DNA from 4 places in the Yersinia entomophaga genome. Region 3 is predicted to be linked to each of the others. Evidence: predicted binding sites of a transcription regulator. Region 3 holds the regulator's gene; each other region holds the start of a gene.

Region 1 (7,724 bases), 1.6 Mb from region 3:
AACACCAAGGTGACCCCAGTTTTACCGAGTCGTCTGGAGCTAAAGCAGGATCAGCAACGCATCAAACTGAAAATGGATAACTGGACTGTCAAATGATTCACACCTGGCCTTCTCCGGCAAAACTGAATTTATTCCTTTATATCACCGGCCAACGCGCCGATGGTTACCATGAATTACAGACGCTATTTCAGTTTCTCGATTATGGTGACAGCCTCACTATCACACCGAGAAATGATAACCAGATTTGTTTACTTACGCCGCTTGAAGGGGTGGAAAACGAACAAAATCTGATCGTGCGGGCAGCACGTTTATTGCAGCAACATACGGCAGGTTCCGATACCCCCCACGGAGCGGATATTTCGATCGAAAAATGCCTGCCAATGGGAGGCGGTTTAGGCGGAGGTTCCTCCAACGCGGCGACGGTATTGGTCGCCTTAAATCACCTGTGGCAATGCGGATTGAATGATGAAGAATTAGCCGATCTTGGCCTGCAACTGGGTGCCGACGTACCGGTATTTGTGCGCGGCCATGCCGCCTTCGCCGAAGGAATTGGCGAAAAATTGCAGCCCGCGCAGCCCATTGAGCGCTGGTATTTGGTCGCACACCCCGGCGTTAGCATCCCAACGCCAATTATTTTTTCCGATCCGGATTTAACAAGAAACACGCCAGTTCGCCCCTTGGCGGCACTTTTAGCCGCTCCTTACGCAAATGATTGCGAACCGATCGCAAGAAAACGTTTTCGCGAGGTTGAACAGGTTCTTTCATGGCTGTTACAATACGCCCCGTCGCGCCTAACCGGGACCGGCGCTTGTGTATTTGCTGAATTTGATACCGAGTCATCGGCCCGTCAGGTGTTAAGTATTGCCCCGGAGTGGTTACAGGGTTTTGTGGCTCGTGGCGTTAACGTCTCACCACTGCATCTTGTACGCTCTGGAAAAGTTGAGAAATAAGCAGCGATTTGCGTGGCAACTCAGGTTTTTCCATAGCATTACGGTTTATCCTGCGTCGCCAACACGTTGCCTTCTTAACTGAATTAAAAGCCGGCTCATAACGCTCTTTTAGGTTAACAATGTTTTGGTTTTAAATACCCGTATGTATATTGCAATCAGTAGGATGAATCGCCCCTGACTACTGGCTGACAATATCTTCTCTGGACGCAAGCCTGAGGTTCTTCTCGTGCCTGATATGAAGCTTTTTGCTGGTAACGCCACCCCGGAACTAGCACAACGTATTGCCAACCGTTTGTACACCAGTCTTGGTGACGCCGCTGTAGGTCGTTTTAGCGACGGCGAAGTGAGCGTGCAAATCAACGAAAATGTACGCGGTGGTGATATTTTCATCATCCAGTCCACCTGCGCACCCACGAACGATAACCTGATGGAATTGGTTGTCATGGTTGATGCCCTGCGTCGCGCCTCCGCAGGACGTATTACTGCCGTTATCCCTTACTTCGGTTACGCTCGTCAGGATCGCCGTGTGCGTTCTGCTCGTGTGCCTATCACTGCCAAAGTTGTTGCCGATTTTCTCTCAAGTGTTGGGGTTGACCGTGTATTGACAGTGGACCTGCATGCTGAACAGATCCAAGGCTTCTTTGATGTGCCGGTTGATAACGTATTTGGTAGCCCAATCCTGCTGGAAGATATGTTGCAGCAGAATCTGGAAAACCCAATCGTTGTTTCACCAGATATCGGCGGTGTTGTTCGTGCACGAGCTATTGCTAAACTGCTGAATGACACCGATATGGCCATTATCGACAAACGCCGTCCGCGTGCTAACGTTTCCCAGGTGATGCATATCATCGGCGACGTTGCTGGCCGTGACTGTGTGCTGGTTGACGATATGATCGATACCGGTGGCACGTTGTGTAAAGCTGCTGAAGCCTTAAAAGAACGTGGTGCCAAACGCGTATTTGCTTACGCGACACACCCGATCTTCTCTGGTAACGCAGTGGAAAACATCAGAAATTCAGTTATTGATGAAGTGATTGTTTGCGACACCATTCCGCTGTCTGCGGAAATCAAAGCGTTGAAAAACGTTCGTACTCTGACGCTGTCCGGTATGCTGGCTGAAGCCATCCGCCGTATCAGCAACGAAGAGTCCATCTCTGCGATGTTTGAGCATTAATCACTCTCTGCAGCGCTTAGGCGCTGCAAGTCTGGCATAGGTTGTATCTGACTTATCGCCGCACTGACAGTGATTTGCGGTTAAACGCAGAAAAAGAAAAACCCGTTGAAGCGCAAGCAACAACGGGCTTTCTACTCTTGGGCTGTCATTTAATTCCCTACCCTCAGTTTGAATTATTCAGCTGCATTTTCGGTAACATTTTCTGGCATCACACTTCACTGACGATAAATACGTCAATATTATGAGTGTCGCTCATTACGGCGGCAGCGTTTATCGAAATGCTTAACCCACCAATAGCGATCCGCCACCTCTTCCCGGCCACCGATTCTCGCCCCGACCAGCCAGAGCAAGGCCCCCACAAAAATGCTCATGACCGCACCGTGGGAGAAGAACTGCGGTAAACCAAGTTGAGAAACTTCGGTCAGGATAGAGTAACCTACCCCAACAACCATAGTGACCAGACCCAGCCCCATCAGCGCGTTACCTAACGTTGTTGCGGTTTTGCGTTTCATATGCCACCTCCTGCATTCACTTCCTTTAAACAACTCTTCCTATTGAATTGTTCACCTGTACTTAATGACTTAGTATAGTCAGGGAAAGCATAAGGGTATTGCGGAGACGATCACATCTGGCAAAGATATTTCTATAAATCTTTACATTAAGCGATTATTTGGCCTAATTGTTGAATAATTAACCATGGTTAGTATTTACCTTATCCGCTAGTTTTACCTTTATTCTCCCCCTTATTTTTGTGATTCTACGCGGCGACGGGTAAACTAGGGTTCTTTCATCTCTGAGTAATAGCGAATAACGAAGTGAGCAGCATTAAATTGATCGTTGGCCTGGCAAATCCAGGCGCTGAATATGCCCAAACCCGCCATAACGCCGGTGCCTGGTACGTAGATTTACTGGCTGAGCGTAATAATCAATCTCTGAAAGAAGAGAGTAAATTCTACGGCTACACTGCCCGTTTAAATCTGGCCGGTCAGGACGTTCGACTGCTTGTTCCCTCTACCTTTATGAATCTCAGCGGCAAAGCGGTTTCTGCCATGGCCAGCTTCTATCGTATTTTACCGGAAGAAATTTTAGTTGCGCACGATGAACTGGATATTCCGCCCGGCGTGGCTAAATTAAAGCTGGGCGGCGGTAACGGGGGCCATAACGGTTTAAAAGATATTCAAAGCAAATTAGGTAATAATCCCAATTTTTACCGCTTGCGCATCGGTATTGGTCACCCGGGAGATAAAAGTAAAGTGACCGGATTTGTCTTAGGGAAACCACCGGCGAGCGAACAAACGTTAATTGATGATGCCATCGATGAAGCTATTCGTTGTACCGAGGTTTTATTAAAAGAAGACGTGACCAAGGCTATGAATCGCCTGCATTCATTTAAAGCCAACGCATAATATTCCCCTTGCCCTCATATTCATCACCGAGGGCAAGGATAATTATTATAAAAAACGCCAATACACTTTAATTTATTAGGATTGAGACTATGGAATGGGGTTCAATTTCAGATATCGTCATTGCGATTTCCAGTGCCATTATGGCAATCACTGCGGCCGTAGTCGCGATAAAATGGTTTGATAATAAAAAAACGGAGCAAACTGCTCTGCTAGTCGAGCAGTTTTTGAAACTGACTTACGATACAGTCAGAAGTATCAGAGCGTTAAAAAGAGTTTGCGAAAACCGCAGCATAAAGAACTTTGATTATCAATCGAAGAAAGTGGGTGAATTTAATAAAGCCATACGGCTGGCCTGTATTTCACTCGATTTTTGGGGGGAATATAAAACCAGCGCCGAATTTAATGAGTTAAAAGATAAATTAAAATCCGCGTGTTATAAATGCCGAATGTCCAGCCGAAGAGCCATTTCAGCAGAAAACACGATCGATGAAGAAAAATATGAAGAAATCATTCAATGTTGCGAAAATTATATCGTACTGCACAAAAAACTAAGAAAACTCTCACTCAAAAACATGTTAAACAAATAATTAGCTAATTAATATAGCAGGCCGTCGCGCTGCCACGGGCTCCGGTCTTGCTGTAAACCGCACCTGGCACCATCACTTTGACCCGACGATTCTTATACTGGCCGATAATATTCTTTAATCCATCAGTACAGAAAAACTTATCCCACTCATCCGATTTTTTCTGATTAGCGACTTTATTACCGTTAGTTTCATAGCGATCGGTTAATGCGCTAAAACGCATTAAATAGCTGTCCATTTCTGGCGAAGTCATCACCTTTTTCACTCCGATATATTTAATGCTTTTATCGGAGCGACGCTCGACTAATTTTCCGTAATTATCGATTTGCTCTAACCAGGTTAAAGGACGCTCAGTGTCCACTCTGGTTAAATAATGCGTGATAGTGATGCCCAGCAAAGAGCCAAATAAGATCAGCAACAACCATTTAAAGCCGCTCATCACCATATTTAATACCCTATCAGAACAGTAAGACGCCATAGTTGGCATCAGGTGTAATCACTGGTTATCGGCAGCAAACCGGTAATGCTGTAGATTTTTATTCGGCGTTCCCTTGTTTACTTCTCACTCTCACCGAAAGCGATAAATTCAACAAACCAAGATTATATGCAAGAACAACAAATTATGACCGACTCTCGGGATCCCAGATAAAGATAGACCGGTAAAATACAGAGGCTAAACCGCAGTTAAAATCACTGCGTCAAACAGTAGGATCGAGATAAATCATCATTATGTGTATAATGGCGGAATAAATTTTGATTACATCGGCTGGTTAAACCTAATTGGCTGATTTTTAAGTTATTTAAGGTGATATAAACATGGGATTCAAATGCGGTATCGTTGGTCTGCCAAACGTTGGTAAATCCACCCTGTTCAACGCGTTGACACAAGCGGGTATCGAAGCAGCGAATTTCCCCTTCTGTACCATTGAACCTAACACGGGTGTGGTACCCATGCCGGACCCGCGTCTGGACCAATTAGCTGAAATCGTTAAACCGCAGCGTATTCTGCCAACCACGATGGAATTCGTCGATATTGCCGGTCTGGTAAAGGGCGCATCCAAAGGCGAAGGCCTGGGCAACCAGTTCCTGACCAACATTCGCGAAACTGAGGCGATTGGCCACGTAGTACGTTGTTTCGAAAACGACAACATCATCCACGTTGCAGGTAAAGTCGATCCGGCTGACGATATTGAGACCATCAATACCGAATTGGCGCTGTCCGATTTGGACACCTGTGAGCGTGCCATTCATCGCGTACAGAAAAAAGCCAAAGGCGGCGATAAAGACGCTAAAGCTGAGCTGGAAGCGTTGGAAAAATGTCTGCCACACCTCGAAAATGCCGGTATGTTGCGTGCATTGAAGACTCTGACTGCTGAAGACAAAGCAGCAATCCGCTACTTAAGCTTCCTGACATTGAAACCAACGATGTATATCGCCAACGTTGATGAAGATGGCTTCGAAAATAACCCGTATCTGGATCAAGTGCGCGCAATTGCCGCGGCTGAAGGTTCCGTAGTGGTTGCCGTATGTGCGGCCGTTGAATCTGATATTGCCGAGATGGAAGACGAAGATCGCGCTGAATTCATGGCCGAGTTAGGTATCGAAGAACCGGGTCTGAACCGCGTTATCCGTGCCGGTTACGAACTGCTGAACCTGCAAACTTACTTCACCGCAGGCGTAAAAGAAGTTCGTGCATGGACCATCCCTGTCGGTGCAACGGCTCCGCAGGCCGCAGGTAAAATCCATACCGATTTCGAGAAAGGCTTTATCCGCGCTCAGACCATCGCTTTTGAAGACTTCATCACCTACAAAGGTGAGCAAGGCGCGAAAGAAGCCGGCAAAATGCGTTCAGAAGGTAAGGACTATATCGTTAAAGATGGCGATGTCATGAACTTCTTGTTTAACGTCTAAGTTAATTTTGTTGTCTCTTGGGATATCAATGTATCGCATGAAGACAGACAAACATCATAAAATCCACGCAATTGCGTGGATTTTTCTTTTCATGGCGTCTCACATAACCTCATGACAATGCAGTGAAAAATGATTATAGGGATGAGTACAATCGCGGTATAAGAACTAGACAAAGACTCGCTATGCTCACTGATACACAATGCCGCACAGCCAAGCCGAAAGAAAAACTCTATCGGCTCAATCATTTCAATGGTCTCTACCTCGAAGTGAAACCCAATGGCAAAAAGGCATGGCGCTATCGGTTTAAACTCAACGGTAAATCCAGCATGTTTGCGCTGGGTGAGTACCCGACGGTCAAACTTGCCGAAGCTCGCGATGTAAGTATCCCAGCTTTAGTTCCACACACTTTTTGAGATTTCCGGTTTCTCAGCCATCAGCCGATTTTCTTCCGGCATCAGATTATTCAGGGATTCATGAGGCCGCTCACTGTTGTATTCATTCAGCCAGCGCTCCGTTATTTCCCGTGCTTCATTCAGTGTTCTGAACAGATAAAAATCCAGTATTTCGGTCCGGTACGTTCGGTTAAACCGTTCGATAAACGCGTTCTGTGTTGGTTTGCCGGGCTTGATAAATTCCAGCATCACGCCATGGTCTTCAGCCCATTGTGCCAGCGTCAGTGATATCAATTCCGGCCCGTTATCCATCCGCATCTTCAGCGGATAGCCACGGTTTGCCGCTATTCTGTCCAGCACCCGCACAATGCGCTGCGCCGGAATATTCAGGTCAATTTCGATAGCCAGAGCCTCGCGGTTAAAATCATCCACGACGTTGAAGGTCCGAAAACGTCGGCCACATGTCAGCGCGTCGTGCATAAAATCAATCGACCAGCTTTGGTTGAGGGCTTCCGGCGTGGCCAGCGGCGCCGGATTACGCACCGGCAGGCGTTGTTTCCCTTTACGACGAAAATTCAGTTTTAGCAGACAGTAAATCCGGTGTATGCGCTTGTGGTTCCAGGCGTATCCCTGCCTGCGAAGCACCTGAAAAAGCTTCTTAAATCCATAGCGGGGATAGCGTTCAGCCGCTCAGTCAGCCTCTGGATCACCGGTTCATCACGTCGTGTATTCGGTTGATAACGAAACACCGTCCTGCTCAGCGATAACGTCCTGCATGCCTGGCGTATGCTCATCGTAAACTGCGTGGTCAGATAGTTGACGAGCTCACGCTTTATCGCTGGTTTTAAAGCTTTTTTTCGATGACGTCTTTCAGCGCACGGCATTCCAGACTCAGGTCGGCAAACATCTGCTTCAGACGGCGATTCTCGTCTTCTAGATCTTTGATTTTTTTGATATCAGCGGCTTCCATCCCGCCATATTTCGCCTTCCAATTGTAATAGCTGGCTTCGGAAATAGCAGCCTCGCGGCACACATCTTTGACGGTCCTACCCGCTTCGACGGACTTCAGTACGGCGATGATCTGGTGCTCGGTAAATCGGATCTTGCGCATAAGGATCTCCTCAGGTGACATCATCAGTATGTCGGAAGATCTCTAAAAGTGAATGGGCCGTTTAAGCGGGATACTTACACATCAGCCAGCGCTCGGTTATACGAGATCTTTACATTACCTTGATGAAAGCAGGGTAATGATGCAAGAATAAACCGATAAGTTGGAAAAGATGCCTTCCAATCAAGAATAGAACAAA
Region 2 (7,724 bases), 930 kb from region 3:
TAAACTGAGTAACGGCAGGGAACTGAATTTCCGGGTTAATGAAAACAACGCCGATTATCAACGCGCCAAATACACCAATCTTCATAAAGCTAGACAGATAACCGCGCGGAGTTAACAGCATCCACACCGGCAAAGCGGTCGCGAAGAAGGCATACAAAGGCAGAATGATACTGACGGTATTGGCTTTCAACGTCAGCCATTCACCCAGCCAGGTTCCTTCGATATAAGGGCCCACGAAAACACAGACCATAATCGCGGCAATACCCACGTAGGAAGCGCCTCTCATGCTGCCGGTCATTCGCTCCCACAAACCTACGCAAATGGCGATAGGAATGGTCATGAATACCGCGAAAGCCCCCCAAGGGTTGCGCTCCAACGCATGCACCACAACCATAGATAAACCGGCCATAGTGATTGTGATGATGAACAACATAGCCAAACCGGTACACCAGCCGGCAATCGGCCCCAGTTCGGATTTTGCGACTTCAGAAAGAGATTTACCCTGATGTTTCATCGAGGCAAACAGCACGACGGTATCGTGGACAGCGCCACCGATGACACAGCCGATTAACAGCCACAGGAAACCCGGTAAGTAACCGTATTGCGCCGCCAGCACGGGGCCAACCAAGGGCCCCGCTGCTGCGATAGCCGCAAAGTGGCTGCCAAAGTTGACCCATTTTTTAGTAGGAACGTAATCTTTACCATCTTCGAAGGTGTGGGAAGGTGTAATTTCAGTATCATCGACCTGCAGTACTTTCCGAACAAAAAAGATACCGTATAAGCGGTAGCAGATCGTCAGAATACATACTGTGGCGATAACAAAGGTAATCGCATGTTGCATGATTATTCTCTCCAGGGAATTTATCAGGCGTTAACATACGCCTGGCCTATAAGAGAAGCGCTGAGGATCTGATTAAGCGGTCGCCAGCATGATTAAGCGGTCACAAAACGCCGCTAAGTGGCGATCGGAAAATTGAAGATATACGAAAGAAGCAAAAAGCTGACGACGGTACCGCCGCCAACAATATGATATTAATCACAAAAAATGAGTTTTATATTTAAGAGTTACTCAAGATAATACGACTGAAGTTGCTCTCTTTCAGCACGACCCAGACCGAACTCCTGCAGTAACCAGTTATCACGATTACCATAGCGGTCATTAATGCTGGTTAATGCGGTATGAAGGAATTCTTCTCTGGCTGAAAGCACGTAAGCGAACTGATTCAACGCATTATCGTGAAGCTTTTTAGCCAGTTCGCTCAACATTAATTCGCGGAACGGCGCGAGCGTCGTTTCAGTTAGCAAGTAATCCTCCAGAACCGTTGCTTCATCGGCTCCCAGCGCAAACAATACCAACCCGGAACCAACGCCAGTGCGGTCTTTTCCTACGGCACAGTGCTGCACTACGCCAGTACCTTCAGAATTACGCAATAAATGAACTAACTGTCGGTAAGCCGAGTTGTTAAAAGGCAAGCGGCGATAAAGCTCCAGCATAAATGAACGAGCATCAAACTCGGCTAGCGTTTCGTTACTGAGCTTATCCAGATTGGCGTTGACGTCGGTACTGAGAGGGTTCGCGGGGAAATGATGGTATGTGGCTCCTTGCCAAAGGATATCGGGTTTAGCCTGAACTTCATCGGCATCACGGTAATCCAGTATATGGCCAACGGCACGCTTATGCAGAAAAGTACGGTCTTTTTCACTCAACCGATCTAATGAACCGGAGCGAAACAGTAATCCTCGCTTAACTCTGCGGCCATCGGCTGCCAGGTAACCGCCAAAATCACGGAAGTTAATACCGCCATCAAGCGGAACCAGTGAGGGATGCTGTGTAAAAGGGGTAGTCATAATATCCTCTTATTATATCGTCCATTATAAGAGGTAAAACCTTACCAGATTATCAGTGGAAGGAAAGAACGGGCCACCAGAGGCAGCCCGACACGCGATTACAACAAGCGACGAGCTGCTTCAACCACGATTTTTACCGCATGACTTTCGGTTTTTTGCATAGTCTCTGCGTTAGGAATTTCTTGCTGGGTACGGTTTACGATAACACCGGCAACCATACCGGCGCGCAGGCCTTGGCTGGCGCACATAGTCAACAGCGTAGCGGATTCCATCTCATAGTTCATCACGCCCATAGCCTGCCATTCTTCCATCGAGCCACGGAAACGGCTCACTACGCGACCAGAGAAAGTATCGTAACGTTCCTGACCCGGATAGAAAGTATCGGACGAGGCGGTGACACCAATATGCGTGGTCGCGCCAATGGATTTAGCCGCTTCAACCAAGGCGGTAGTACAAGCGAAATCAGCAACCGCAGGGAACTCCATCGGTGCGAAATGCAGACTGGCACCGTCCAAACGCACTGCGCCTGTGGTTACCAGAACGTCACCGACGTTGATGTTAGGCTGAATAGCACCGGTAGTGCCGATGCGCAGGAAGGTACGTACGCCCAACTGAGCCAATTCTTCCACGGCGATAGAGGTTGACGGGCCGCCGATACCGGTTGAACAAACGATAACTGCCTTACCGTCCAATTCTGCACGCCATGAGGTAAATTCACGATGAGAAGCCAGATGTACTGGGTTATCCATTAATTTTGCAATTTTCTCAACACGTTGTGGATCACCCGGAACGATGGCCAAAGTAGCCCCTTTCAGATCGTCCTTCGTGAGGCCAAGGTGGAAAACATCGGATTTAGACATGTGAGACTCCTCTTTCATGAGAAATATTGTAGGGAGGAACAAAGAACTACTTTACTCAATATCACCGAATTATTTCGTGATAGCAGTCACTTTGATAGAAGAAATAGAATGTATAAGAACAAATAAAGTGTGACAAAAATCACAAAATAACACCGTTCAGGTTATTTTTTGTGCTTTAAAAGCCCTAAATAAGAGTAACAGCATCCAGATTCACTCAACGGCCGAAAACAGAGTGTGTGTCAGCTCACCTTTTCACCGTTCGAGCACACATTTAATCCGTTACGACATCGCCTTTCCGCCATTAATTGCAAATATTACCTATAGTTAAATCCGGAAAACTCATTCGCTAACTTCAGGGAGACCATTATGAAGACTGACCCACTCATTACTCTCAGGCAAACAGCCGGAAAGTTCACGCCGGCCGTTAATCCGTTGGCCTCCTCCGTTATTCATACCGATAAAAAAGGCATTCAGGCCGGTGATACTACAATCCCGTCGCAGGGTGATTTGCTGCCAGCTTATCTCGCTAAACCGGCACAACATAATGGCCCTTGCCCGGTGGTGATTGTAGTGCATGAAATCTTCGGCGTGCATGAACACATTCGGGATATTTGCCGCCGCTTAGCGAAACAGGGCTATTTGGCCATCGCTCCCGAGCTGTATTTCCGCCAAGGTGATGCCAGCGAATACAATGATATGAGGCCGTTAGTCAGCCAGTTGGTCAATAAGATCCCCGACCGACAAGTATTAGTGGATTTGGATCATACGGTTAACTGGGCCTCCCGCCACGGTGGGGATATCAGTAAGTTAGCGATAACCGGTTTTTGCTGGGGAGGGCGTATCGCCTGGCTTTATGCGGCGCATAATCCTCAGTTGAAAACGGCAGTAGCCTGGTATGGGAAACTTATTGGGGATAAAAGCCTTAATAGCCCGAAACATCCCGTTGATATTGCGATCAACCTTTCCGCTCCAGTACTGGGCCTGTACGGCGGGCAGGATTCAGGAATTTCACAAGATCAGATAGAAACCATGCGTCATGCACTACGTGCCGCCAATGCCGACGCTGAAATTATTGTTTACCCGGAAGCGGGCCACGCCTTTAACGCCGATTATCGGCCTAACTACAATGCGGAAGCCGCTCAGGATGCCTGGCAGCGAATGTTGGACTGGTTTGCTCGCCACGGCGTCAATGCCCATAAACCGGTCGATGATGCCTCTTAAACGTTTCAATCCATATCTTTCACCAACATTCCCACTTCGGCATAAACCTCCCCCAGCAGCAAGATAGGGGGAGGTTTTTATCTATCAGTCGCACAAAATTCTGCACGCATCAATTTGATACTTCTATTCTCCAATAGCGGTTTCACCGTCAGTACCTATCAGCTATAAAAAAGGGCGCTAACAAAGTTGAGAAGCGGAGACATGTGCCGAATGGGTCGGAACAGCGTGAGCCGTCGGCCCCCCTCTCGGTGCAGTCGCCCCACCAGCTTCGGGGTAACTGCATAGGCTTGCCATCAACAGCAAGGCCGCCACTGCGCCTTTGATTCAGTGATAAATAATCAGGCTTGCTCTTCACGCAGCCGCTGGGCCGCCAAGACCATGTTGGCCAGTGACTGACGGGTTTCTGGCCAACCACGAGTTTTCAGGCCACAATCCGGGTTAACCCACAGGCGTTCAGCCGGGATTCGCTGGGCCGCTTTACGTAGCAAGGCTTCAATCCATTCCACGCTAGGCACGTTCGGCGAGTGAATATCATAAACGCCGGGTCCAATCTCATTTGGATAGTCAAAGTCTTCAAATGACTCAAGCAGTTCCATATCTGAGCGGGAGGTTTCGATGGTAATCACATCCGCATCCAACGCAGCGATAGAATCCATGATGTCGTTGAACTCGCAGTAACACATATGGGTATGGATTTGAGTATCATCCTGCGCCACGGCGGCATTCAGCTTGAATGCATCCACTGCCCAGTCCAGATAGGCCTGCCATTCAGCCCGACGCAGGGGTAAACCTTCACGCAGCGCGGGTTCATCAATCTGGATAATACCGATACCGGCTTTTTCCAAATCTTCCACTTCATCACGCAGCGCCAACGCAATTTGCTTGGCGATGGTTTCACGGCTCACATCCTCCCGCGGGAATGACCAGCATAGGATAGTGACCGGCCCGGTTAACATGCCTTTCACCGGCTTGTCAGTCAGGGATTGCGCATATTGGGCCCATTCAACGGTAATCGCTTCTGGGCGGCTGATATCACCGATAATGACCGGCGGTTTTACACAGCGGGAACCGTAGCTCTGTACCCAACCGTTTTGCGTAAAGACGAAGCCATCCAAATGTTCACCAAAGTATTCAACCATGTCGTTGCGTTCAGCTTCACCGTGAACCAACACATCCAGCCCCAGCCGCTCCTGCTCGGCAATCGCCTGTTTGATATGCTCGCTGATACCGGTGCGATAATTTTTGCCATCCAGGCGACCTTGTTTGAAGTCCAGACGCAAGCCACGAATTTCAGTGGTTTGCGGGAAAGACCCTATGGTGGTGGTCGGCCAGGCCGGTAAATTAAAGCGTTTACGCTGCGCTTCGGCACGCTGTGGGTACGGGTTTTGGCGCTCGCTGTCTTTCGGCGTTATAGCCGCCAGACGTTGTTCCACGTGTGGATTATGAACCCGACGAGAGGACTGACGAGCGCGAATTGGAGCGCTGTAATTCGCTAATTTTACTAGTTTTTCTTCGTCTGGCGCATTCAGCGCTTTGGTTAACAGAGACAATTCTGCACATTTTTGCAGCGCAAAAGCAAACCAGTTTTTCACTTCTGCATCCAAACGGGTTTCTTCACTGAGATCGATTGGGCTATGTAATAACGAACAAGAAGTCCCCAGCCATAGTTGACGACTGCCGACCAACGGCTGCAAACGTTCGAACCATGTGCTCAGATCGGCACGCCACACATTACGACCATTAATCACACCGAGCGACAGCAGCCAATCTTTGGGTAGTTTCTCATTCAGCGTAGCGATATCGTCTTTACCAGCCACTACGTCTACATGCAGCCCCTGAACCGGCAGAGCGCGAATAGTATCCAGATTGTGGCCGATGCTATCGAAATAGGTGGTTAGTAATAGTTTAACCTGCCCTTGTAGCGACTGGTAAGCCGGTTGGTAAGCATCCCGCCATTCTTTAGGCAGCTCCAGTACCAGCGCCGGCTCGTCGATTTGTACCCACTCGATGCCACGTTTAGCCAGCTCGGCCAAAACTTGCTGATACACCGGTAAGATATCTTTCAGTAAGGTTAAACGGTCAAATTGCTCACCTTTGACTTTACCCAGCCACAGATAGGTTATCGGGCCAAGCAGTACCGGCTTGATTTTGTGTCCGAGCGCCAGCGCTTCGTCGACTTCATCCAGCAATTGCGTCCAACCAAGCTTGAATTCCTGCCCTTGCTGGAACTCGGGCACCATGTAGTGGTAGTTGGTATTGAACCATTTGGTCATTTCTGCCGCCGCTGCCGGTTTACCGGTTGGCGCACGACCACGACCAATGCGGAATAATGTATCCAGATCGATACTCCCATCAGCATTCTGGTGGCGTGCCGGAACGTTACCCAGCAACAAACTCGTGGTTAACACATGGTCGTACCAGGCGAAATCGCCCACCGGAACCAGATCCACGCCGGCTTGCTGCTGTTGCTGCCAATGACGAGCCCGCAATTCGCGCCCCACATTGAGCAATTCTTCCTGCGTGATGTTGCCTGCCCAGTAACTTTCTTGTGCTTTTTTTAGTTCACGTTTCAGACCAACGCGTGGAAAACCCAGTGTGTGATTTAAAATTGCCATCGTCATACTCTCCATTTAGCCATCCAGATGTTTACACATCCATAATCAGCAGGTACTGTATTAACCACAAGCGCAATTTTTTCACTGTCACTGTGAAGGACTCTCATGATCGAACTGAAACACTTACGCACACTGCAAGCCCTGCGTAATACCGGATCGCTGGCTGCGGCAGCTACACAACTTCATCAAACCCAATCTGCCCTGTCACATCAGTTCAGTGATTTGGAGCAGCGTCTGGGGTTCCGTTTGTTTGTACGTAAAAGCCAGCCTCTGCGTTTCACTACTCAGGGAGAAATTCTCTTGCAGTTGGCCGAGCAAGTCTTGCCGCAAATCAAACAGGCACTGCAAACCTGCAAAGAACCCCATCAAACGGCCCTGCGGATCGCTATTGAATGCCATAGTTGTATTCAGTGGCTAACTCCAGCTTTGGACAATTTTCACCAGAACTGGCCGCAGGTCGCGATGGATTTCAAATCAGGGGTCACTTTTGATCCGCAGCCCGCGCTACAACAAGGTGAACTTGATCTGGTACTGACGTCTGACATTCTGCCCCGCAGCGGTTTGCATTACTCGCCAATGTTTGATTTTGAAGTCCGTCTGGTGCTGTCGCCGGATCATCCGCTGGCAGCGAAAGCACGCATTGAACCAGAAGATTTAACCGATGAAACTCTGATGATTTATCCGGTTCAGCGCCAACGCCTGGATATTTGGCGTCATTTCCTACAGCCAGCAGGCGTTAGCCCCGCGCTAAAAAATGTCGATAACACCTTGTTATTGATCCAAATGGTGTCCGCACGTATGGGTATTGCCGCTTTGCCGCATTGGGTGGTGGAGAGTTTTGAACGTCAGGGTTTAGTCGTAACGAAAACACTGGGGGAAGGTCTATGGAGCCGACTGTACGCCGCTGTCCGTGACGGAGAGCAGCGCCAGCCGGTAACGGAAGCATTTATTCGTTCGGCGCGTCAGCACGCTTGCGCTCATCTACCTTTTGTAAAGAATGCGGAGCGACCCAACGCCGGTGTACCCACAGAGAGGCCATTATCACCGTCCCACCAATAATAAAGCTCGGCCAATGCGGTTTTTCCTGCCAGATAGCCAGGTTGACCAATAGGCCAGCAGGAACATGGACATTATTCATAATGCCGAGGGTGCCCGCATCAACCTGCGTGGCACCGTAGTT
Region 3 (7,724 bases):
TGGGTTAGCAACCCCCTCTCCGGCTCAGCGTTTTATCGGTATTCCCAACATGATTCTCTGTGCTATTGGTACAGTTCTATACATCACAGTATCAAAGAAGGTGTTTCTATATGGCTGGCACACCCATGAGCGCCTAACGCTAAGGAATATCATTACATGACTAATCGCCGCTATTTATTTAAGCAACAATAGAAATTTATTACTGATAGATAAATATCACGCAGCACCTATTTCTAGGCTTATTATCGTAGAATATATTTTTGTTTTTTATCTTATTCAGATAACCATGTTCTATTTAACAGGTATTCAGGTGTCGCTAAATTTATTAACACTACCTATTTTCACATTGTTATTGTCGTACCTCGACGAACGTATTCTGATTTCATCAAGGAGTATTTTTTCATTAAGGTTCATACTGGCAATGTTGCTGTTTATGTCCGTTTATAAATTAAAGACCATTCGATAACATGGAGTTAAACATGATTAAAGTCGTCATTGTTGATGGTTTTTCTTCCGGAAAATTTCTGGCGAAGGAACTATTTGATGCGGGTTGCTTGCTATTACACATTTCGTCTAGCGCTGATTTACATGATTACTACTATTATGGGTTTGATTATTCGATCTATTCGTCGCTACTCACCCATCAAAACTTATCCGATACCAACCAGGATGTTGCGCTATTCGCCCCCGATTACATCATTGCCGGAGCTGAAAGTGGCCTTTTGCTCTGCGACGAACTCAATCATCGCTTTGGTTTGCCTTTTGCCAATGACTATAACCATAGCGAAGCCCGCAGAAACAAATATGCCATGATTGAAACCATTACCCATGCCGGTTTAGCTGCCGCACGACAAACCACCGCCAGCGAATGGCCAGCCGCCGAACGTTGGATTAAATCTCATCACGGCTACCCCGTCGTACTAAAGTCGTTGGCCAGCGCAGGCTCTGAAGGCGTATTCATTTGCCATTCTCAGGCAGAGGCTGAAGACGCATTTGTTCAAATAATGGGTAGCTACAGCAAATTAAATGCGGTTAATCAGCAGGTGTTAATTCAGGAATATCTCGAAGGCGCGGAATACGTGGTGAATATGGTTTCACTGATGGGCAGACCGCTGGTAACTGAAGTTGTCCGTTACACCAAACTTCGTCTTGCTTCAGGGCGGATTCTTTATGATATCGATGAAATTCTGGATGCATCCTTCGAGCATTATCAGGCGCTGGTTAGTTACACTCGCCAGGTAATTGAGTCATTAGGAATTCGCAATGGCCCTAGCCATGCAGAAGTGATGTTAACAACGTCGGGGCCTAAATTAGTCGAGGTGGCCGCCAGAACGGACGGAATTCTGCGTCCTACCATATCGGCGCGTACCACCGGATTGGGGCAAATTTGTGCCACGGTTATGGCAATCACCGCACCGACGCAGTTTCTGTCATTTACCGAATGCCATCCGTCATACCAGCTACAAAATTACTCTTACAATATCGGCCTGATTAATAGACATAAAGGTATCTTCCATCAGCAGGATTTTTTATCCGAACTTCTTACTTTACCGTCTTTTTCACTGGCTGATTTTTATGTAGAAGAAGGTGATGCTATTGGGGTCACTCAGGATGTTTTCAGCCAGCCAGGTGCTATTTATCTGGTTCATTCTGACGCAGAAACCATTCGCAATGACTATCTAACGATCAGGCGCCTGGAAAACGACGGCGTTTATCTTAAAAATGTATAGGAATAAATACGATAACAGCCTGATAGAAAATCAAAAAATTGAACCGCGGCGATTGACTGCGAAATATGAATCGCGGTGAGTAAGGGAACAGCGGGGGATTTAACGATTTAAGATGTTTGAGTCTTTGAGTCTTTGAGTCTTTGAGTCTTTGAGTCTTTGAGTCTTTGAGTCTTTGAGTCTTTGAGTCTTTGAGTCTTTGAGTCTTTGAGTCTTTGAGTCTTTGAGTCTTTGAGTCTTTGAGTCTTTGAGTCTTTGAGTCTTTGAGTCTTTGAGTCTTTGAGTCTTTGAGTAGCAGTTTCCGGATAAACAGGCAGTGATACAAGCAATTCTGTACGTATATGAATCCTATAAATACAACGCCCGGAGCGAATAAACCGGGCGTTGATAAATATGGTCAGGTTAGAGAGCGAATTTCAAAACTGTGGGTGATTTTGGCAGCCTTACCCAACATCAGGGCTACCGAGCAGTATTTCTCCGCGGAAAGCTCAACGGCTCGCTCGACGGCTTTTTCGGTCAAATCTTTACCACTGACGACAAAATGCAGGTTAATCAAGGTAAACAGGCGAGGGGCTTCCTCCCGACGCTCGGAGGTCAATTTTACTTCGCAGTCGTGCACATCGTTGCGCCCTTTTTGCAAAATGGACACCACATCGATAGCGCTACAGCCACCGGCCGCCATCAGCAACATTTCCATCGGGCTTGGGGCTTTATCTCCGGCGTTACCATCCATTAAAACCTGATGACCAGAGGCGGATTCACCCAAAAAAGTCAGACCTTCAACCCATTTTACTCGTGCCTGCATACCCGTCACTCCCTATTAGCTTTTCCGAATCAGACTACTCTTTCATTCATAAAGTGGCAATGTAACCAGACCCTCATCATGCTGAAGCGATACAACACAAGACACTGGCCTCATCCTGTGCTACAAACAGAGCCGAAGAGATGTTTCTTAGAATAAAAAGGGTAGAGATCAAGACTCAGTGAAGGGTCTCTATCTGAGATGTATATTGGCTATACCTTTCGGTAGTTGAGCAAATTAATATGCTAATAGAAAGTGTATTTTATAAACACGCCGTACAGGGAACTCTGAGCCCTGTTAAGTTAGGCAGCGATAACAACAGAGGATAACAGCGAATGGTTCTCGGCAAGCCACAAACAGACCCAACTCTCGAATGGTTCCTGTCTCATTGCCATATTCACAAGTATCCATCGAAGAGTACGCTGATTCACCAGGGTGAAAAAGCCGAAACGCTTTACTACATCGTGAAAGGTTCCGTTGCGGTTCTGATCAAAGATGAAGAAGGTAAAGAAATGATTCTCTCCTATTTAAACCAGGGGGATTTCATCGGTGAGCTTGGATTATTTGAAGAAGGCCAAGAACGTAGTGCTTGGGTTCGTGCAAAAACCGCCTGTGAAGTGGCTGAAATTTCTTACAAAAAATTCCGTCAGCTGATTCAGGTTAATCCAGATATCTTGATGCGTCTGTCTTCGCAGATGGCGAATCGCCTGCAAATTACATCCGAGAAAGTGGGCAACCTTGCTTTCCTTGATGTGACCGGGCGTATCGCGCAAACGCTGCTTAATCTGGCAAAACAGCCTGATGCAATGACACACCCAGATGGGATGCAGATTAAGATTACTCGCCAGGAAATTGGCCAGATTGTTGGCTGCTCCCGCGAAACCGTCGGTCGAATCCTGAAAATGCTCGAAGATCAAAACCTGATCTCTGCGCATGGTAAAACGATTGTCGTTTACGGCACCCGTTAATTACCTAAAAAAACCGGTTCCCTGTGCTTAACATGGCACCGGTTTTTTCTTTGTCTGCATATGGACGACGGATATTGACCTGATGTGGCGTCGGCTGATTTACCACCCTGAAGTAAACTATGCATTACGGCAAACGCTGGTGCTGTGTTTGCCTGTGGCTATCGGTTTGTTGCTCGGTAATTTGCAGCTTGGCCTGTTATTTTCCTTAGTCCCTGCCTGCTGCAATATCGCTGGCCTAGATACCCCCCATAAGCACTTCACCAAACGCTTAGTCGTTGGCGGAACTTTATTCGCCCTCAGCAGTTTTCTGATTCAACAATTCCTGCTGTGGCATATTCCCCTCCCCCTGATTATGTTTGGCCTGACTCTCATTTTAGGCGTTAACGGAGCCATCAGCCCCCTGCACGCCCGTTTATTGCCCGCTGCGCTAGTCGCTGCGATATTCACACTAAGCATGATTGGCCGCTTCCCAATTTGGCACACTCCGCTACTTTTCATCGTTGGCACCGCCTGGTACGGGCTATTTACCGGCCTGTGGTTCCGCCTGTGGAAAGAACAGCCGATGCGAGAAACCCTGAGCCAGCTATATCGCCAGTTAGCCGATTATTTAGAAGCCAAATACAGTTTGCTGACTCAACATATCGATCCGGAAACCGCATTGCCGCCGTTGCTACAACGCCAGCAGGGCGTAATGGATTTAATAACCCAGCTTTATCAGCAACTTAATATGCTTCCTCATACTCATAAAAGGGAGCAAAAGCGGCTACGATTAATGTTTCAGGTGGCGCTGGATTTGCAGGAGCACATTACTGTCAGTCTGCACCAACCGGAAGAAGTGCAAAAACTGGTGGAACAAAGCCATGCAGAAGCGGTCATCCGGCGGAATGCGCAGGTCATTGCTCATCGTTTGCGGGTCGTCGCTGATAATCTTCTGTATCACCGCCATGAATTACAGCGTTTTACCATGACCAACGAGCTGGCAGCGCTGGAAAAAATCGCCGGACAGCACCCGGATAATCCGGTTGGCCAGTTTTGTTATTATCATTTCCGTCGCATCGCGCGCTTGCTGCGTAACCAACGGCCGCTCTATCGGCGAGATTTAATGTCGGACCAACACCGGTTGCCGTTCTGGCCAGCGCTCGCCAGTTATCTTTCGTTTAAATCCGTCGCGCTGCGTAATGCCGGCCGTCTGGCCGTTACGCTAGCCGTCGGCAGCAGTTTGGGAATGGCATTTAATCTGCCTAAACCCTACTGGATTTTATTGACCGTGATGTTGGTCACCCAAAACGGTTATAACGCGACGCGGGTAAGAATTCAGCACAGAGCCTTGGGAACGTTGGTCGGGCTGGTTATTGCAGCCGGTCTGCTGCAACTTCAGCTTCCACAAGGTACCACGCTGACCATTATGCTGTTTATCACGCTAGCCGCGTATTTGGTTCTGCGGAAAAACTACGGCCTGGCGGTCATTGGGCTGACTATTACCGCCGTGTATACGTTGCAACTGCTGGCACTCAATGGCCTGCATTTTCTGGTTCCGCGCCTGATTGATACTCTGATTGGCTGTGCGCTGGCCTTTGGGAGCACCATCTGGCTGTGGCCGCAATGGCAAAGCGGTCTGCTGCGTAAAAACGCTCATCAGGCACTGGAAAGCGATCAAAATATCCTGCAGTTATTACTCAAAAAGACGCCTAACCTTGGCGAGCTGGCAAATGAACGAATGCAGGTTAATCAGGCACATAACGCGGTGTTTACTTCCCTTAATCAGGCAATGCAGGAACCGGGCTTTAACTCCCGTTATCTGGCCGATATGCGTCTGTGGGTGACTCACAGCCAGTTTATCGTCGAGCATATCAACGCGATGACAATTCTGGCGCGGGATCATTACATGCTGACAGAGAAACTGGCGGAAGAGTATTTACAGCGCTGTGAAATTGCGTTGCAAAGCTGTCAGCAGCGGTTGGAATACGACGGGCCGAGCAGCGAAAATAGCTTTATGCGTCCACCAGAGCTACATCCGGATATGCCAATCACCGAAATGGAACGCCATCTCAGGCGCATTTTGTCCCATCTAAGCGTGATGCACACCATCTCGTCTTTAGCCTGGCGACAACGACCACATCATGGCATTTGGCTGAGCAGAAAGCTTCGGGATAGCTGAGTGTTTAAAAAAACACTAGCGGAACATAATTGAGGAATAAATTACCGGGCTGATGAGGCGTCCTAATTACAGGACGCCACTGACTAACTTTTGGAGATGCACATCTTGCAGTTGCCCAACGCCAAGCCGATTCATACTGTCTCTGTGATGACCACGCAACAAAGCGGCGACTTGCCGTTATTCAGCGTCTAGAACTGCGGCAACAGCCTGCGCAAATCGCGCCATACCCTGCTCGATGTCTTCTAATTCAATCACTAACGATGGTGCAAAACGCAGCACATTCGGCCCGGCGTTTAAAATCATCAATCCGTTGGCCGCTGCTGCGGTCAGGAAATCACGCGCCCTCCCATGATACTGTGGCTTCAGCTCAGCGCCGATAAGCAATCCCATCCCGCGAATATCGGTGAACAGATCGTATTGCTTCCCGATAGCCGTTAATGCCTCCGCAAACAGGTCGTGACGCTGCGCTATGCCATCTAACACCTGTGGGGTATTAATCACATCCAGCGCCGCTTCTGCCACTGCACAGGCCAAAGGATTACCCCCGTAAGTCGTACCGTGGGTGCCAACGGTCATCACCGAGGCAATTTCCTCCGTTGTCAGCATTGCGCTGATTGGGAAACCACCACCCAGCGCCTTCGCCGTGGTCAGGATATCCGGCGTAATGCCGTAGTGCATATAGGTGAACAGCTTGCCGCTGCGTCCCATGCCACTTTGAACCTCATCGAATACCAACAATGCCTGATGACGATCGCACAGTTCACGCAGCCCCTGCATGAATACCGGATCCGCTGCGGTGATGCCGCCTTCTCCCTGAATCGGCTCCAATACGACGGCGCAGGTATGGTCGTCCATCACCGCTTTTACTGCGGCTAAATCGTTGAAAGGCACGTGGATAATATCAGCGGGTTTTGGGCCAAAACCGTCGGAATATTTAGGTTGCCCACCGACGGATACGGTGAACAACGTGCGTCCGTGAAAAGCATTATGGAAAGCGATAATCTTGGTTTTATACGGACTATGGCGCTCAATGGCGTAGTGGCGCGCCAGTTTGAAAGCGGCTTCATTGGCCTCGCCACCGGAGTTGGCGAAGAACACCCGATCGGCAAAGGTAGCGTCAATCAGCTTCTCAGCTAGGCGTAATGCGGGTTCATTGGTGAAAACGTTGCTGGTATGCCACAAGGCTTCCCCTTGCTGATGCAGCGCAGCAACCAACGCTGGATGGCAATGGCCTAGAGCCGTGACCGCAATTCCGCCAGCAAAATCGATATATTCATTGCCTTGCTGATCCCAGACCCGACTGCCTTTTCCTTTAACGGGAATAAACTGAGCTGGTGCATAAACCGGTAGAATCACTCGATCAAACGTGCTCCGATTTACCGCTGATTTTTCTGTCATTCCGCTGTCCGCCTTGATGATACGCGCTGATACCGCTCGCCATTAGTGAAAATATAATCACAAAATATGCATAAAAAATCACAAACAGGCAAACAAAAAACGCTACGAACACGAAAACAATCGTAATGCATTAATTTTTAAGGAAATTATCCAGCAGCTGATGACCTTGCTCGCTGAGGATGCTTTCCGGATGAAATTGCACGCCTTCCAGCGGAAGCGTGCGGTGGCGTATCCCCATAATTTCATCGAACGCACCGTTTCGCTCGGTCCACGCCGTCACTTCAAAGCAATCTGGCAGCGTTTCTGGCGCGATAACCAGAGAATGGTAGCGAGTCACAGTAAGTGGCTGATTTAATCCACGGAAGACACCCTGGTTATTATGGTTAATAGCCGTGGTTTTCCCGTGCATAACCTGACGCGCTCTCACGATGCTGGCACCCAAAGCTTGCCCCAGCGCCTGATGCCCCAAACACACGCCTAGAATCGGCATTTTGCCGGCAAAATGACCGATCGCCGCCAGCGAGATACCGGCTTCGTTCGGCGTACAGGGGCCGGGCGAAATCACCAGATGGGAAGGAGCGAGTTCTTCTATATCAGAGAGTTGCAGTTCATCATTACGCTTTACCAGCACCTCTGTACCCAATTCGCAAAAGTACTGGTAAAGGTTGTAA
Region 4 (7,724 bases), 1.9 Mb from region 3:
GGGGCACCCGCGCGACGACCGTCTGGGGTGTTACCGGTTTTCTTACCATAAACCACGTTAGAGGTAATGGTCAGAACTGACTGAGTTGGTACCGCGTTACGGTAGGTACGCAGCTTCTGAATTTTCTTCATGAAGCGCTCAACCAGGTCACAGGCGATGTCATCAACGCGAGAATCGTTGTTACCGAACTGTGGATATTCGCCTTCGATGTTGAAGTCGACTGCCAGACCATCTTCATCACGAATAGTCGTTACTTTCGCGTATTTGATAGCAGACAGGGAGTCAGCAGCAACGGACAGACCTGCGATACCGCAAGCCATGGTGCGATATACATCACGGTCATGCAGAGCCATCAGCGCAGCTTCGTAGCTGTACTTGTCATGCATGTAGTGAATGATGTTCAGCGAAGTCACGTATTGTTTAGCCAGCCAATCCATGAAGTGGTCCATGCGTTCCATGACTTTGTCATAGTCCAGCACTTCGTCCATCATTGGCGCTTCTTTCGGGCCTACCTGAATTTTCAGTTTTTCGTCAACGCCGCCGTTGATTGCGTACAACATGGTTTTCGCCAGGTTGGCACGAGCGCCGAAGAACTGCATTTGTTTACCGACGATCATTGGGCTGACGCAACATGCAATGGCATAGTCATCGTTGTTGAAGTCAGGACGCATCAAATCATCGTTTTCATACTGTACAGATGAGGTGTCGATAGAAACTTTCGCTGCGAACTTCTTGAAGTTCAACGGCAGTTTCTCAGACCACAGAATGGTCATGTTCGGCTCTGGAGATGGCCCCATGGTGTACAGGGTATTCAGGAAGCGGAAGCTGGTTTTAGTTACCAGAGTACGACCGTCAACGCCCATACCAGCCAGAGACTCAGTTGCCCAGATTGGGTCACCGGAGAACAGCTCATCGTATTCAGGGGTACGCAGGAAGCGAACCATACGCAGTTTCATCACCAGATGGTCAATCAACTCTTGCGCTTCGATTTCGGTCAGTTTGCCGGCTTTCATGTCGCGTTCAATGTACACGTCCAGGAAAGTAGACACGCGGCCGAAGGACATCGCTGCACCGTTCTGGGATTTCACCGCGGCCAGGTAGCCGAAGTAAGTCCACTGTACCGCTTCACGGGCGTTAGTCGCAGGACGAGAAATATCGCAGCCGTATTTAGCTGCCATTTCTTTGATTTGACCCAGTGCACGATGCTGTTCAGCAATTTCTTCGCGCAGTTGGATGGTCATTTCCAGATCTTCGCCGTTTTCCAGACGTGACTGTAATGAATTGAACTGAGCCAGTTTGTCTTTCATCAGGAAGTCGATACCGTAAACGGCTACGCGACGATAGTCACCGATGATACGACCACGACCATAAGCATCCGGCAGACCGGTCAGGATACCGGATTTACGGCAGTTCAGGATGTCTTTGGTGTAAACATCGAATACGCCCTGGTTATGGGTTTTGCGGTATTCGGTGAACACTTTTTTCAGCTGTGGATCCAGCTCACGACCGTAAACTTTGCAGGAGTTTTCAACCATTTTGATGCCGCCGAATGGAATCAGGGCGCGTTTCAATGGTGCTTCAGTCTGCAAACCAACGATGGTTTCCAAATCTTTGCTAATGTAACCAGCGTCGTGGGAGATGATGGTTGATGCTACGTCGGTATCGAAGTCAACTGGCGCATGAGTGCGGTTTTCCAGTTTGATGCCTTCCATGACCTTGGCCCACAGCTCATCGGTTGCTTTGGTAGAGCCGGCCAGGAAGGATTCGTCACCTTCATATGGGGTGTAGTTCTTCTGGATGAAGTCACGAACGTTTACTTCGTTCTGCCAGTCACCCTCGGTAAAACCTTGCCATGCGTTGGCCAATTTTTCATTAAGTTCGGTCATAATGCATCTACCTTTTAATGTGAATTTCTTCGAAAACCAGACGTAGCGGCCACACTTTAATGTTGCTGGTCACCGCGCAGATAAATTACCCAATAAGTTAACCCTACCAATAACCCGCCACCAATGATGTTACCGATGGTAACAGGAATGAGGTTGTCGATAACAAAGTTACTTACGGTCAGATTAGCAAATTGCTCAGGTGTTGCTCCTATGGCTTGCCAGAACTCAGGCGAAGCGAAGTTTTTAATCACTATGCCCATAGGAATCATAAACATGTTGGCGATGCTATGTTCAAAGCCGCTGGCGACAAACATACCGACTGGCAGAATCATCGCGAACATTTTGTCCATAATGGTACGGCCGGAGTAACTCATCCATACCGCTAAGCACACCATCAGGTTAGCTAAAATGCCCAAACATACTGCTTGAATAAAAGTATGGTGCAATTTGTGATCTGCGGTTTGCAGCACATTCAAGCCCCATTGGCCGTTGGCAACCATGTATTGACCGGCAAACCAGATCAGGGCGACAAAAAACAGCGCTCCGGCCAGGTTTCCAACGTAAACATTCACCCAGTTAGTCCCCAACTGACGCCAGGTAATCCGGCCGCTGGCTTTCGCTACGGTGGTTAATACGGTGGAAGTAAAGAGGTCGCCGCCGCATACCACGACTAACATCAAACCCAGTGAGAAGCAGATACCGCCAACTAATTTCGCAAAGCCGAAAGGAACGCCCGCGGTGCCAGTAGTAGCTGTAATGTAAAATACAAAAGCGATTGAGATAAACACGCCCGCAGTAATTGCCAGATAGAAAGTTTTCATCGGATGCTTGGTGGCTTTGTAGACACCGGCATCTTCGGCTACTTTCGCCATGGCCGCAGGTAGTAATGCATCGAAGGGGTTGTCAGCTTTCACACTAACTCTCTCTTTAGGGTTAATAAAGCACAACGAGATACTAGCAAAGCAGTATAGCGTGAAAATTGACGTGGATCATATTGGGCCACTTTAATCAGCCATAAACACCTGCAATCTCAATGGTTAATCATGTTATTTCATTGATATTTAAAGAGAAAAAATATTTTAAGATTTACAAAAAATTTTGATTAAACGTTCAATTCGATGAAGAAAAGGTTAATAAATAGCGTAATTTGTAGATTATCGCCTTCAACCACGCTATTAAAAATTAACTATTTATTTACCTGCCCATAAGAATGCGAGCTTTAGGCGGAATTATTTGTCTAAAAGTGCCATTTTCTCCCAAAAATAATAACTGTTTTTTGATGAAAAAATAATTCTGGCGATGGGAATTTCTGCATAAATAATAATTCAGGCGCTGAGATGTCTATTTATTAAGCGCACAGTTTATATAACTCGGTGCTTTATATAACTCGGCGCTTATAGAACATACAGCGATAAAAATGAGGATAGATAAATGTAGGGTAAAAAAACGGCGAACCCATAGGATTCGCCGTCGCTTGATGAGATAGCAGTTTTCAGAACTGGAACAAAGCTATTAGTTTTTTGCCCAGTAACGACGCTTGGCCGCTTGCAACTTCTCATAGGCTCCCAACAGCGCCTGATGTGCCGGTAATGCTTTCAAATCAGGATCGATGCTAAACAGCCCGTGGAAGCGAACTTCGCCACAAAGGGCGGCAGAAGCGGCATCCACAGCATCTTGACCGTACATTTTCATGAATGCGCCATGATATTGGGCAGGATCGCGATCCGGCTCTTGAGTCAGCAGCAGCAAGGTTTGCAGGCAACGGTAATAGTTAGCCTGTTCAGGAGTAAATACGGAGGCGTTGAAATCCTGCGTCCACTCAACCCAAATCAACGCTTGCTCCAAATCACCACCGGCTAGCGCCAGCATGGATTTCAGCTCGCCAACGCGCAGGGTATACCAGCCGTTGTCTTTCCCAGAGGCGATGCCCAGCAGTTCACGAACGCGGGCAAAATCATCCAGACCTTCGTCGTCCAGCTGTTCGATCAATTGCAGATACTGCTCTGGCTTCCACTCGGTGCCTGGCAACGCCAGCAGAGTGTCACGCAGATGTACGCCCATAGTGTTATTGGCCATCAGCAAATCTTCTGCCGGATAGATGTCGGACATACCCGGTACCAGAATACGGCAGGCGTAAACGCCCAAATGCTCATAATCTGCAATGTAAACTTCAGCATCTTCCTGTTTGAAGATCGCCATCAGCGTAGCGAATTCTTCTTCGGTTGTGCCGCTGAAATTCCAGTCAACGAACGGATAGTCTGCGTCCTGCTTGAACATATCCCAGCTAATTAAACCGCTGGAATCGATAAAGTGAGTTTCCAGATTGGTGTGTTCGGCCACTTCTTCGTCATCGAAGGTTGGAGCGGTGAAAACATCCAAATCTTTCAGGCTGCGGCCTTGCAACAATTCGGTCACGGTGCGCTCCAGCGCTACGCCGAAGTCAGGATGCGCGCCGAATGAAGCAAAACAAGTTCCGTTAGAAGGGTTGAATAAGACGACGCAAATAACCGGGTAAGCGCCGCCCAAAGAGGCGTCATAAGAAAGGATTGGGAAACCTTCCTCTTCCAGTTTTGCAATGGCTTCAACTACGCCAGGGTAGCGGTTCAGCACCTCTTGCGGGATTTCGGGCAGGCTGATGGATTCCGCAATAATGCGGTTTTTCACATAGCGTTCGAAAACTTCTGACAAACCTTGGACACGTGCTTCATTGGCGGTATTACCAGCAGACATACCATTAGACACATAAAGATTTCCTATGATATTCATAGGAATATATACTGTCTCCAGGTCAGATTGACGGGTAAAGGGCAGGGAACAGATTCCGCGCTCAACGTTACCTGACTGTAAGTCCACCAGATCATTGGCATTTAGCTCTTTGTCTGGGTCATAAAAAGCGTGCAGCCGGGCATCGAGAATGCCTTGTGGCAGGGAGCCATCAGCCGGAATAGGGAACCACTTCTCATTGGGATAATGAACGAACTCACCGTTGGCGATTTCTTTACCCAAATAAAAATCAGCGAAGAAATAGTTAGTTGATAAACGCTCAAAATATTCACCCAGAGCGGAGGCCAGTGCGGCCTTTTTGCTCGCGCCTTTGCCGTTGGTAAAACACAGCGGACAGTCGCGATCGCGGATATGCACTGACCAAACATGAGGAACCGGATTGAGCCAGGAAGCTTCTTCAATATTAAAACCGAGATCGCTCAGTTTTTGCTGAAAACGGGAAATGGAGTCTTCCAGCGCAGCGTCTTTGCCGGGGATAAAAGTTTGCGTCATGTTTTTCACTTTTTGACCGTACTAAAAACGCGCAATCATACGGGGTTTTGGCCGATAGCTCCATGTATTCCTAAAGCACAATATATGTCACAGTATTTGTGTGGATTTACCGGATAATTCATTCATTTATAAAAAAGGGAGTTGGCAAGATGAAGTCTTTAAAATTAACCGTTTTGGCAGGGATTTTGGCAGGGATTAGTGGTTCGGCCTTGGCTATGCCGAATATTACGCTGTTAGCGACCGGCGGCACCATTGCTGGCGGCGGCGATTCAGCCACCAAATCCAACTACACCGCGGGGAAAATTGGTGTGGATGCCTTGGTTAATGCAGTTCCGGAAATCAAAAACATTGCCAACGTACACGGCGAGCAATTGGTCAATATCGGTTCCCAAGACATGAATGACGATGTCTGGTTGAAACTGGCTAAGAGAATCAATGCAGACTGTGCAAAAACCGATGGTTTTGTGATTACTCACGGTACCGATACTCTGGAAGAAACGGCTTACTTCCTCGATTTGACGGTAAAATGCGATAAACCTGTGGTTGTGGTTGGCGCAATGCGCCCAGCTACAGCAATGGGCGCTGATGGCCCACTGAATCTTTATAATGCAGTGGTTGTTGCCAGTGATCCGCAGTCAGCCAAGCGCGGCGTCTTGGTGGCAATGAACGATGTGGTATTGGATGGCCGCGATGTGACCAAGACCAGCACCACTTCAGTACAGACCTTCCAGTCACCAAACACCGGTACCGTCGGCTTGATCCATGACGGTAAAGTGAATTATCTGCACGCAAGCGAACACAAACAAACTCCGTTTGACGTCACCAAACTGACGACCTTGCCGAAAGTTGGCATCGTTTATAGCTATGCAAACGCGTCCGATCTTCCAGCCAAAGCCTTTATCGCCGATGGTTATCAGGGCATCGTCAGCGCCGGTGTGGGTAATGGCAACATGTACCACAGCGTCTTCGACACTCTGGCAACTGCGGCACACAATGGCGTCGCCGTGGTGCGTTCTTCTCGCGTACCAACCGGTTCTACCACGCAGGATGCTGAAGTTGACGATACCAAGTACGGTTTTGTGGCTTCTGGCCTGTTGAATCCGCAAAAAGCTCGCGTATTGCTGCAATTAGCCTTAACGCAGACCAAAAATCCGCAGGAAATTCAAAAAATGTTCCTGACTTACTAAGTCGTTCATTTTATTAATTCGGGGGCGGCTCGCTGCCCCTTTTTACCCCGAATCCTTTTTCGCACCAAAACCCGCCGCTAACGCGCACCTGACGTCATTCAAGCTCAAATTGAGTTATCTATCGCGTAGTGAGTCGCATAGTCATTAACTTTCAGCGAATAATTCTGCATGAAATGCCAATAGGCGGGCGAACCGCTATAAAACGCCGGGACGCTTTCGACCTTCTGGATGAATAAGCGTTGCAGCCGTTGAATGCGAATGATAAAACCGATGTATGGGTTAAAACGATGATTATCTCAGTGAAAGCGGTGAGGGGAAATGACACAGGTTTACAATTTTAGCGCTGGCCCAGCAATGCTGCCGGTGGAAGTTCTGCGTCGTGCACAACAAGAATTATGCAACTGGCATGGCATTGGCACCTCAGTGATGGAAATCAGCCATCGCAGTAAAGAATTCATTCAAGTGGCCGAGCAATCCGAACAGGATCTGCGGGATCTGTTGAAAATTCCTGATAATTATAAAGTGCTGTTTTGCCACGGCGGAGCCAGAGCGCAATTTGCCGCAGTGCCGCAGAATCTGCTGGGTGATAAAACCTCGGCAGATTACATCGATGGCGGCTATTGGGCACACAGCGCCATTAATGAAGCTCAGAAATATTGCGAGCCAAATGTTATTGATATTAAAGCACAAATTGATGGTCTGACCGGCGTTCTGCCTATGAGCCAATGGCAGTTAAGCGCGGATGCAGCCTATGTGCATTATTGCCCGAACGAAACCATCGACGGCGTGGCGATCCATGAAGATCCCGATTTTGGCGATAAAATCGTGGTGGCCGATTATTCCTCATCGATTCTTTCCCGTCCTATTGATATCAGCCGCTATGGCCTGATTTACGCTGGCGCACAGAAGAATATCGGGCCTGCGGGTTTGACGTTGGTGATTGTTCGTGAAGACCTGCTGGGCAAAGCGCACAAACATGTGCCGTCTATTTTGGATTATCAGGTATTGGCGAAGAATGACTCGATGTTCAACACGCCGCCAACCTTCGCCTGGTATCTTTCCGGCATGGTCTTTAAGTGGTTGAAAGAGCAGGGCGGTCTGGTGGAAATGGAAAAACGTAACCGCGCCAAAGCCGAATTACTTTATAGTGCTATTGATAGCAGCGATTTTTATCGCAATCAGGTGGCCACGGCCAACCGTTCCTGGATGAATATTCCGTTCCAACTGGCTAAACCGGAACTGGATAACGTTTTCCTCAGTGAAGCCGAAGCGTTGGGCCTGCAAGCGTTGAAAGGCCATCGGGTTGCAGGCGGTATGCGGGCGTCCATTTATAACGCTATGCCGATTGAAGGCGTTAAAGTATTAACTGATTTTA

What was found. Region 3 encodes CRP, which controls carbon source genes, mostly activating them, when cyclic AMP is high. Its sites were predicted from a motif close to ATGTGANNNNNNTCACAT; they were not measured.
Positions count from the first base shown of each region.
Region 1: pth (aminoacyl-tRNA hydrolase) is a predicted target of CRP. The motif match lies at 2,735-2,752, and genes of this name have one in related genera.
Region 2: udp (uridine phosphorylase) is a predicted target of CRP. The motif match lies at 2,836-2,853, and genes of this name have one in related genera.
Region 4: focA (formate transporter FocA) is a predicted target of CRP. The motif match lies at 2,864-2,881, and genes of this name have one in related genera.

Region 1 is NZ_CP010029.1:936,967-944,690, reverse strand. It holds gene lolB (lipoprotein insertase outer membrane protein LolB) at 1-96, shown strand, start outside; gene ispE (4-(cytidine 5'-diphospho)-2-C-methyl-D-erythritol kinase) at 93-950, shown strand; gene prs (ribose-phosphate diphosphokinase) at 1,177-2,124, shown strand; gene ychH (stress-induced protein YchH) at 2,364-2,636, opposite strand; gene pth (aminoacyl-tRNA hydrolase) at 2,940-3,530, shown strand; gene PL78_RS04250 (hypothetical protein) at 3,620-4,117, shown strand; gene PL78_RS04245 (hypothetical protein) at 4,122-4,592, opposite strand; gene ychF (redox-regulated ATPase YchF) at 4,931-6,025, shown strand; partial or broken gene PL78_RS19475 (Arm DNA-binding domain-containing protein) at 6,208-6,402, shown strand; partial or broken gene PL78_RS04235 (IS3 family transposase) at 6,418-7,528, opposite strand.
Region 2 is NZ_CP010029.1:1,565,143-1,572,866, forward strand. It holds gene PL78_RS07120 (carbon starvation CstA family protein) at 1-841, opposite strand, end outside; gene PL78_RS07125 (tyrosine-protein phosphatase) at 1,066-1,848, opposite strand; gene udp (uridine phosphorylase) at 1,947-2,708, opposite strand; gene PL78_RS07135 (dienelactone hydrolase family protein) at 3,075-3,929, shown strand; gene metE (5-methyltetrahydropteroyltriglutamate--homocysteine S-methyltransferase) at 4,268-6,544, opposite strand; gene metR (HTH-type transcriptional regulator MetR) at 6,650-7,603, shown strand; gene PL78_RS07155 (carboxylate/amino acid/amine transporter) at 7,491-7,724, opposite strand, start outside.
Region 3 is NZ_CP010029.1:2,494,529-2,502,252, forward strand. It holds gene PL78_RS11500 (ATP-grasp domain-containing protein) at 480-1,730, shown strand; gene PL78_RS11505 (OsmC family protein) at 2,125-2,532, opposite strand; gene crp (cAMP-activated global transcriptional regulator CRP) at 2,865-3,497, shown strand; gene PL78_RS11515 (YccS/YhfK family putative transporter) at 3,580-5,655, shown strand; gene argD (bifunctional acetylornithine/succinyldiaminopimelate transaminase) at 5,833-7,053, opposite strand; gene PL78_RS11525 (aminodeoxychorismate synthase component II) at 7,184-7,724, opposite strand, start outside.
Region 4 is NZ_CP010029.1:551,593-559,316, forward strand. It holds gene pflB (formate C-acetyltransferase) at 1-1,886, opposite strand, end outside; gene focA (formate transporter FocA) at 1,943-2,800, opposite strand; gene ycaO (30S ribosomal protein S12 methylthiotransferase accessory factor YcaO) at 3,399-5,162, opposite strand; gene ansB (L-asparaginase 2) at 5,312-6,349, shown strand; gene serC (3-phosphoserine/phosphohydroxythreonine transaminase) at 6,668-7,724, shown strand, end outside.